DNA from 3 places in the Sutcliffiella sp. FSL R7-0096 genome. Region 3 is predicted to be linked to each of the others. Evidence: a T-box and tRNA genes for the amino acid it is inferred to sense, from the RefSeq annotation. Region 3 holds a T-box; the other regions hold tRNA genes.

Evidence for each region. The T-box of region 3 lies ahead of metG (methionine--tRNA ligase). A T-box ahead of a tRNA ligase gene usually reads a tRNA of that ligase, here a tRNA-Met.
Region 1: it has a tRNA-Met gene. The T-box ahead of metG (methionine--tRNA ligase) is inferred to sense a tRNA for this amino acid. The anticodon was not compared.
Region 2: it has a tRNA-Met gene. The T-box ahead of metG (methionine--tRNA ligase) is inferred to sense a tRNA for this amino acid. The anticodon was not compared.

The regions. Positions count from the first base shown of each region.
Region 1 is NZ_CP152003.1:409,971-413,253, forward strand. It holds rRNA gene MKY77_RS02285 (23S ribosomal RNA) at 1-1,155, shown strand, start outside; rRNA gene rrf (5S ribosomal RNA) at 1,277-1,393, shown strand; tRNA gene MKY77_RS02295 (tRNA-Met) at 1,427-1,503, shown strand; tRNA gene MKY77_RS02300 (tRNA-Asp) at 1,509-1,584, shown strand; gene MKY77_RS02305 (DUF2268 domain-containing putative Zn-dependent protease) at 2,265-3,188, opposite strand.
Region 2 is NZ_CP152003.1:74,025-77,307, reverse strand. It holds gene spoIIE (stage II sporulation protein E) at 1-1,525, opposite strand, end outside; tRNA gene MKY77_RS00385 (tRNA-Met) at 2,019-2,095, shown strand; tRNA gene MKY77_RS00380 (tRNA-Glu) at 2,105-2,176, shown strand; gene MKY77_RS00375 (S1 domain-containing RNA-binding protein) at 2,547-3,005, opposite strand; gene MKY77_RS00370 (septum formation initiator family protein) at 3,095-3,283, opposite strand, start outside.
Region 3 is NZ_CP152003.1:3,084,208-3,087,490, forward strand. It holds gene metG (methionine--tRNA ligase) at 56-1,690, opposite strand; T-box leader at 1,750-2,016, opposite strand; gene MKY77_RS15835 (LURP-one-related family protein) at 2,079-2,576, opposite strand; gene MKY77_RS15840 (GNAT family N-acetyltransferase) at 2,881-3,283, shown strand, end outside.

The DNA of each region.
Region 1 (3,283 bases), 2.2 Mb from region 3:
AGAGAGCCGCAGTGAATAGGCCCAGGCGACTGTTTAGCAAAAACACAGGTCTCTGCGAAGCCGTAAGGCGAAGTATAGGGGCTGACGCCTGCCCGGTGCTGGAAGGTTAAGGGGAGAGGTTAGCGCAAGCGAAGCTTTGAACCGAAGCCCCAGTAAACGGCGGCCGTAACTATAACGGTCCTAAGGTAGCGAAATTCCTTGTCGGGTAAGTTCCGACCCGCACGAAAGGCGTAACGATCTGGGCACTGTCTCAACCAGAGACTCGGTGAAATTATAGTACCTGTGAAGATGCAGGTTACCCGCGACAGGACGGAAAGACCCCGTGGAGCTTTACTGTAGCCTGATATTGAATTTTGGTACAGCTTGTACAGGATAGGTAGGAGCCTGAGAAGCCGGAGCGCTAGCTTCGGTGGAGGCGTCGGTGGGATACTACCCTGGCTGTATTGAAATTCTAACCCGCAGCCCTTATCGGGCTGGGAGACAGTGTCAGGTGGGCAGTTTGACTGGGGCGGTCGCCTCCTAAAGAGTAACGGAGGCGCCCAAAGGTTCCCTCAGAATGGTTGGAAATCATTCGCAGAGTGTAAAGGCACAAGGGAGCTTGACTGCGAGACCTACAAGTCGAGCAGGGACGAAAGTCGGGCTTAGTGATCCGGTGGTTCCGCATGGAAGGGCCATCGCTCAACGGATAAAAGCTACCCCGGGGATAACAGGCTTATCTCCCCCAAGAGTCCACATCGACGGGGAGGTTTGGCACCTCGATGTCGGCTCATCGCATCCTGGGGCTGTAGTCGGTCCCAAGGGTTGGGCTGTTCGCCCATTAAAGCGGTACGCGAGCTGGGTTCAGAACGTCGTGAGACAGTTCGGTCCCTATCCGTCGTGGGCGCAGGAAATTTGAGAGGAGCTGTCCTTAGTACGAGAGGACCGGGATGGACGCACCGCTGGTGTACCAGTTGTCTTGCCAAAGGCATAGCTGGGTAGCTACGTGCGGACGGGATAAGTGCTGAAAGCATCTAAGCATGAAGCCCCCCTCAAGATGAGATTTCCTTTTACTTCGGTAAGTAAGATCCCTGAAAGATGATCAGGTAGATAGGTTCGAGGTGGAAGCATGGCGACATGTGGAGCTGACGAATACTAATCGATCGAGGACTTAACCCAACAATTGAAATAAGTGAACGATATGAATATCTTGATACGAACACATTATCTAGTTTTGAAGGAACAAGAAAGTTGAAAAACTTCTTGATTTTTCTACTTAGTTATTTTACAATAGTATATGTCTGGTAATGATGGCGAAGAGGTCACACCCGTTCCCATACCGAACACGGAAGTTAAGCTCTTCAGCGCCGATGGTAGTTGGGGGATCTCCCCCTGTGAGAGTAGGACGTTGCCAGGCAAGTGCTTTTGTAAAAATAGCATATATTATTGTCGCGGGGTGGAGCAGTCTGGTAGCTCGTCGGGCTCATAACCCGAAGGTCGCAGGTTCAAATCCTGTCCCCGCAACCAAATAAGGTCCCGTGGTGTAGCGGTTAACATGCCTGCCTGTCACGCAGGAGATCGCCGGTTCGATCCCGGTCGGGACCGCCATTCTTTTAAAATGCGAAACTAGGTTTCGTTATTTTTTTTGTCTTTTTTTATGACTTTTTGACGACTGAACCATTCATTTTTGCACTTATGGTGGCCCCATACACCCTCAATGACAACTGAACACCTCATATTTCCGCATGTGGTGGTTCCATACACCCTCAATGACGACTGAACATCTCATAATTCCGCGTGTGGTGGTTCCAAACGCCCTCAATGACGACTGAACATCTCATAATTCCGCGTGTGGTGGTTCCAAACGCTCTCAATGACGACTGAACACCTCATAATTCGGCTTGTGGTGGTTCCATACACCCTCAATGACGACTGAACACCTCATAATTCGGCTTGTGGTGGTTCCATACACCCTCAATGACGACTGAACACCTCATAATACGGCTTGTGGTGGTTCCATACACCCTCAATGACGACTGAACACCTCATAATACGGCTTGTGGTGGTTCCATACACCCTCAATGACGACTGAACATCTCATATTTCGGCTTGTGGTGGTTCCATACACCCTCAATGACGACCGAACACCTCATATTTCCGCATGTGGTGGTTCCATACGTCCTCAATGACGACCGAACACCTCTTGTGGTGGTTCCAAAGCCCCCAAAAAAATGAAGCCCCCACCAACGAGGCTCCATTCCAACTACCTTCTACCTGCAACCTATTTATTAATTATAATTAGCTTTATGCGCTTCAAGGATTTCTTCGGAAGTGGCAGCTGACCAATCTTCAATGGATGCCCCATCATTTGCGTCTACATAGGACTGAACCATTTTGTAGCTTTCGCTGTATCCATATTGGCTAGGTAGACCGTTTCTTCCACCTTTGAAGATTTCTTGTGCCTTTTTATCATCTTCCTTTTCCAATTCGCCTTCAATTCTTGACCATAGATCTTTGTTGTATGTTTCATCTACAGGTGCTACGTTGATGTTAGGGTATACAAGCTTTTGGAACATAGTTCCTTTTCCTTCGATTACAAGGTTGTCCAAAACGGTGAATGTTTCGCCGTTATAGTGGTTATCCATCCAGTAGCTGTGATGATACTTGTTAGCTACACCTGCTTTAAGAATGTTGTCTGTCGTGTTGCGGTCAAAGAAAACAACAATTTGGCCTATACCTGCAGTTACAAAGGTTGCCGGTGCGTTGTTGTCTGTCGGGAATACACATACAGTGGTTTTGCTACCTTCTAGTGGAAGCTCATTGGACGATTTTGTTAAAGAATCTTTGATGGCAGCATTGATCTTGCGAGTGTCCATTCTCTTTAGGTTATCCTGAACAGCGATTCTGTTCTTTGGTGGAGCAAGAACATAGTCTGTCTTCTGTTCAAATTCTCCGCCCTTGTAACATCTATCCGCAACCTCATCAAGGATGCTTGAAGTGTACAGTTCAGTTGCTTCTTCCCCTTTAAGTCCTTCTGCATAGAATGCTTCATACAACTGGTACACGTGAATAATCTCAAATTCTTGTCCATCTTTTTCAAAGGTGTACTCTAAGCCTACTGCCTCTTCGGTTTCGGCTTCTACTCCTCCGTTGTTACAACCTGTTAATGCTACAGCCATGATGAGAAAAAAGAAAAAACTAGTAAAGCGCATTGATTTCCCTCCTAAGATAGTATTTGCCCCCTATAGATTATATATCGGCAACCAAGTTTAAATATTCTATAAATTATGACAAATTCCTTCTTTTT
Region 2 (3,283 bases), 1.9 Mb from region 3:
TCTGGTCTTCCTGAACATAATGATTCTCCCTCTCTCGCTGAATTTCCCTTGCAAAATCCTCCATTACCTGTGATACTCCCATCAGTTGATCGGCTACCAACCTCCTACTCTCCATTAATTGTTTTTTCAGCTTTTCACTCGCGTGGAACTGGGCTAGCTCGTTTTTGATCACTGTCTTCACTTTTTCGGATTTGACACAATGACGATCCCACTCCTTTTGTAGTTTGACGTTCAAACTGATGGTACCTTCCTCTGTATCCTCCATTAAATGAGTCATATAATCATAGGTTTTCTGGAAATTTTGTGTCCAGCACTGTTCCTTCTTAAAGCAATTTTGACACGTCTTCTCTGTTACATTGCTCAAGAAAAGATCGACTTCCTTCTCCGAGTTGGAATGTTCAAACTGGAATTTTGAAAAACTATTAGAAAGCGCTTGGAAAACGTGTGAAAATTGTTCCACTCTATTTGCTGTAACATCACGTACCTTCCGCATATATTGCTGCTGCTCCGCTGTATATTCGGCTGTTCCGGGAATGAACTTCGCCAAGTTGGAGATCGCTTTCTGGGGTGTCAGTAAAAAGATAGCAACAGCTACCATGGATTCCATGATGGTAGGAACAAGCAGCGTCATCCCCTCCCCATAAATGCCGATAAGTAATGTGCCAAGTAGCAGTCCCACCGATACGCCGAGCTTGTTTCCTTCCCGCAGAAGACCTCCCAACAGACCCGCAAAAGCAAGCAGGCTCATCTGATATAGATTGGAGACCGTCGCCAAGCTTAAAATAAGGCCTGTCACCACTCCAACGGTGGAGCCGATGGTCGCCCCCGCCACAAAGGCGAAAATCAATACAAGATACCGCGATAATATATGTTCAACGGACAGGTCATAAGCCGTCCAACCAATCGTTCCGGTCAGTACCGAAGCAAGCAGGATAATGAGACAGATGATTTCTTCGGTTTTAAAAGCCTGCCTCTTCTTTCTCATGGTAATTAGCGGAAGGCTTTGGAAAAAGATAAGCGTCAGGATGAACCCAAGCCCCGCCTCCACACCGATCATCAGCCAATCATAGGTGACAATGCCTGTCGTAAAATAAATCATCGTCGTCTTCGAAAGAAAAGCGGATGCGAATACCAGAAACGGGATGGATTTAAGTGGCTCGATTTTCAATACCTTTACCCATTTGAAAAGAAGAACAAAAAGTATCATCCCACCCAATACGTATGCTGCCGTTAAAGCGGAAATGGTGGCCGATCCGATCATCAAGGCCAACAGTGTAAGACCGGCCCGATTCTTTTTCATAAAATATACTGCTGCGAAAAACGGTAGCGCAAATGGTGTTAACTCATTCAGGATCAAGGCTCGTCCAAGCAAAAAACCGATAAAGACCAAAAGAAAACCTTGGTGAAAAAGTATCGTCATCAGCTTTGTCTTCGTCGAATGCATCGACTTCATGATCGTTGTTCTGAGTTTTCCCAACTGAACATTGGAAACCGGCTCCCCCATTTCCCTTTCTAGTCCCTGCATGATATCCACTCCCATATTTTATCTATTGGGGTCATTATACAAGCCGAAAAGGAAAAGATTTGTCAAACGAACCCATCTGAATCAAAGAAAAGTTCGACTTATTACAAGGAAAAGAGGGAAAAGCTGTCATGAAATCATCACATTTGCTAATCCCTCTCATCAGTTTTTGTAAATTCACTAGGTAATTGCGAGGAAAATGTTCTAATTATTCTTACATTTTTAAAACGTATTGACATATGTATGATAAGTTAGTATGATAACTCTTGTGTCTTGTGAGAGATGACTCGCACAGGGAGTACACAGACCAGTAAAACTGGTGCCTGTGAATCTTATGAAACACTTATAACTTATGGCGGTGTAGCAACGAGCGACACTTCTACGATTAAACTTCGAGTTGTCCCGACGGATTCACTTCCTGGCTTTACTTGCAGAGGAAGGGACACGGACCAATAACACTGGTGCCTGTGAATCTTATGAAACACTTATAACTTATGGCGGTGTAGCTCAGCTGGCTAGAGCGTACGGTTCATACCCGTGAGGTCGGGGGTTCGATCCCCTCCGCCGCTACCAACTTTATAAGGCCCATTGGTCAAGCGGTTAAGACACCGCCCTTTCACGGCGGTAACACGGGTTCGAATCCCGTATGGGTCATAATATAAAAGCTGTCACAGCTTCAGGGAATACCTGAAACTGTGGCAGCTTTTTTGTGTTTTTGAACTTATTAAAAATGATTTCGTGTATTTCTTTCTATATTGTAGTGTAAGGTGCAAAGAATCCCGCATGTATTAAATAGTTTTTAGCTGTTGATTGGAGCAAAAGGCAAAGACTCCTGAGGGAGTTAGCGCTAGGTGGAGACCCCGCAGGCTTGCCGAGGAGGCTCCAGCAGCGCCCCTAGGAAAGCGAAGCCATTTGCGGAAATCAACAGCGGTGTTTACCCAACCCAAAAGTTAAAAAAACACGCCCTGTAAAAAATGGCGTGTTTCAAACGTAACGTTTTATATATGGGATTTTCAGCAGCAAGTTATTTTCTACTTGCTCCACGACCTCCACGTTTTGATTCCGTGTTGCGCTTCAGGGAAGATAAACGATCTTCACTATCTTTCAAGAATCTTGCCATCTTCTGTTCGAAGTTTTCCTTTGGACGGAATTCTTCTCTTTTTCCTCGTGGTGGGCGTTGATTTGAGCGTTGTTGGTTGTTTGGACGTTGTGACGGTTGAGCAGAACGCGGTTGTGGCTCACGGTATGTGTCGCTTGCCTTTTTGATGGATAGGCCAATTTTGCCATCCTTCTCCACGTTAATCACTTTTACCTGTACTTCGTCACCAACTTTAAGATGGTCGTTGATATCCTTCACATAGTTGTCCGCAACTTCGCTGATGTGAACAAGACCAGTAGCTCCTCCTGGCAACTCAACAAACGCACCAAAATTAGTTATTCCTGTTACCTTTCCCTGTAACTTGCTGCCTACTTCGATTGACATAAAAAAAATGCTCCTCCTTAAAATCATAAAAAATAAATCACTTTACCTACCATTATACCTAGAGCAAAATTGAGGTGTCAATATGACGACTAATCTGAGGACGAATCGTCTGGTATATTGAAGATGATTTCATCCTCTTCTGACATGAAATAATCCCTACGTGCGATCTTCGCAATATAATCATCATCGTTCAGTTTTACAATTTCCTCTTCTAAACGCTGCTGTTCTTTTTCCAATTTTGCCAGCTCTTGTTCGACGACTTCTTTTCTATCCTCTTT
Region 3 (3,283 bases):
TCTTTTGTGTCGCTCAGTAGGTCAATCAAATCCATAAAAAAATATCAATATTTTTTTATAAAGCTTCTTTCGTTAACCGCCCTAACTCTTCTTCTATTCTCTTCACATCGATTCTTTCAAAAAGTGGTTTTATTTCATGCAAATTGACGGATAGCTCCTCAACAGCTTCCCATCTTAGCTCTTTCAACCCCAACATCACTTTGACTTTTTCACTTGAGAAAGGCAGAAAAGGATTTAACAATTGTGTGAGGTTTGCAATGATGTAAACACAATTAGCCATCGTCTTATCACAGGAAGCTTTGTCTTCTTTAATTTGAATCCAAGGCTTTTGCTCATCAAAATATTTATTTGCATACCGAACAAATTCAAAGATTTGCTCTAGTGGCTTTTTAAATTGTCCCTCTCTTATTAAGCAGCCAACTTCTTTATAGAGTACCTCAACCTTAACCTTGATTTTTGAATCAATCTTTCCAATTGGTGATGTTCCTTCGTAAGATTTCTCAATAAACTTCAATGTTCGATTAACAAAGTTCCCATATGCTCCTAGCAATTCACTGTTGTGACTATAGATAAATTCGCGCCAGGAAAAATCAGTATCTCGATTTTCAGGTGCATTGACAGTTAGAAAGTATCGGATGGAGTCTGCATCATATCTTTCTAACATATCTGGAGCCCACACAGCCCAGTTTTGACTTGTTGACAGCTTCCGTTTTTCAAGTGTTAAGTACTCATTGGAAATGATATGGGTTGGTAACGCTGGATTATTGATACCCATTAAGATAGAAGGCCAAATGATTGTGTGAAAAGGAATGTTGTCCTTTCCATGAATGTAATAAGAATAGGATTCTTTATTCCAGTAGTCTTCGACCCTATCGTTATGGTTCTTCGCCCACTCCTTACTAGCTGTCAAATAGCCTGCCACTGCCTCAATCCACACATATATTCTCTTCCCTTCAAAACCTGATATAGGAACATCAACCCCGTTAGGCAGGTCGCGAGTCGCTGCCTTGTCAGGAAGACCTTCTTTTAAATATCTAGATGTTAAAGCAATCGCGTTTTCGCGCCATTTATTATCCTGCACAGCATTCTCCAGAAAAGCTTCCAAACGTCCTTGGAATTGACTAAGCGAAAAATAAAAATGCTCTGTTTTTTTGATAGCAGGCTGAGTCCCACAAATCTTACATCTCTTATCCAATAAATCAACTGGATCTAGAATGGATGAGCAATTGTCACATTGATCCCCTCTTGCTTTTGCCCCACAATTAGGACATATCCCCTCGACAAAACGATCCGGTAAAAATTGTTGATCTGTTTCACAATAGGCCTGCTCAATCGTTTTTTTATACATGTATCCATTTTCAAGAAGTTTTAAAAATATTTCCTTTACAGAATTATGATGGTGTTCAGTGTCAGTCCGGGTATACAAATCATAGGTAAAGCCAAGCTTCCTAAAACTCTCCGTAAATTCTTGATGATAACGATTTGCTATCGCTTCTGTTGTTGTATTTTCTTGATTTGCTCTTATGGAAATGGGTGTGCAGTTGCAGTCACTTCCTGAAACATATAAGACCTTTTCTCCTTTCTGCCGGTAATACCTTGCTAAAATATCTCCAGGTAATAATGCGGCTATATGCCCTAAGTGCAAGGAACCATTGGCGTACGGCCATGCCCCTCCGATAAAAATAGCCATCTTTTCTCATTCCTCCTTCAAATCAAATAAAAATACCTCGCCCATAGACAAAATGATTGCCTAAGGACGAGGTATATCTCGTGTTACCACCTTAATTTACTAATAATTCACATTATCAGCCTCAATAAGTACGGAGTGAAAAACAACTCTTATACTCTGACATTTATAACGAGTGCCAAATCTCGTCAAAGTCTAATTCTTATCCAGAAAGTTGACTTTGCTGCTCAAAGGCCATTTTCAATCAACTATTTCCTGCTTCTTTTCAGCTACCGAAGCTCTCTGTAAGAAAATGAAGGTTGATTTACTTTCCTTATCATCGCGTTTATGTAATATTTTTACTTATTATTACATAATTGATGGGAAAATAATAGAATTTTTTTCAAGCCTTTTATGTGGCAGGATTGGAAGAAGCTGCTGCATGATCTGCTTTCACACAATCGATGGCAACCACGATGGCAATAACAATGGTTTCCATCTCTTCATCTTGTATTTGTACATGGTAGCTATCACCCCAAGTAAACCACTTTTTGGACACTTCTCCCACGATTTTCCCATTTTGAAGTACTTGAAAGTCCATATCCCACCAATTGCCACGCACCTCAATACCTGCCGCATCAATAGTATATCGTGCCTTCAAAAAAGAAAATTCTTTGTTTATTGTAAGTATTTCTTGACCATTAACTTGCACCATAAACTTTGGCAAAAAGGTGAACATTTTTTTCGCGATGAGTGCCACTTCTTCTCGTTTAGGGCTCAAGATGGAGAAAGTTTTAGGTAACCGCATAAAGCTTCCCTCTACAAAATAGATGTCTTTCTCCTGTTGATCCTTTACCGTGAATTTCTCACTAATGCTAAATACCTTTTGTTTAATAAATAGCTGTCTCATCTTACTTCCCCCCTGTTCGGCTTTTATTAATTTACGTTTGAGTAGAAGATATGGTTTCAACATGTTAATATCCTTTTTCTTTGTCAATACTTCTAACACTTTTCCAATAATTTTTGCTCCTCGTTTCCACATCATTTACCGATGTAAACACTTTATTTCCCTTCTAAAATATGTATACTTTTATACATTGGGCTTTCATGTTCATTTTCAAAGCTTTCTAAATATGGGGAATATGTTCCTTTCTCATTGACTATAGCCCAGGGTTAGTATTTACCTTGAAAAATAAATCATAAGGAGATTACACATGATTATTCGAGAAATGAAAAAAGAAGACAATGCAATAGTTAAAAAGATCATCCAAAATTCTTTAGAATCCCTTAGCCTAGCTATACCAGGGACTGCTTATTATGATCCTCAACTTAACGAACTGCATCAATATTATACTAATTTAGATTATGCTAAATATTGGGTAGTCGAAGTGAGGGAAGAAGTTGTTGGCGGAATTGGTATTGCGCCCTTTAACAAGGATGATAAAATTTGCGAATTACAAAAGCTTTATGTACGTACAAATGTGCAAGGTTTGGGAATTGGAAAACTGCTGATGGAAACCGCTCTGTCCTTTGCCTCAGAACATTATAATAAGTGCTACTTAGAAACAACAAAAGAGTTGAAAACCGCCTGTTTATTATATGAAAAATTCGGATTCA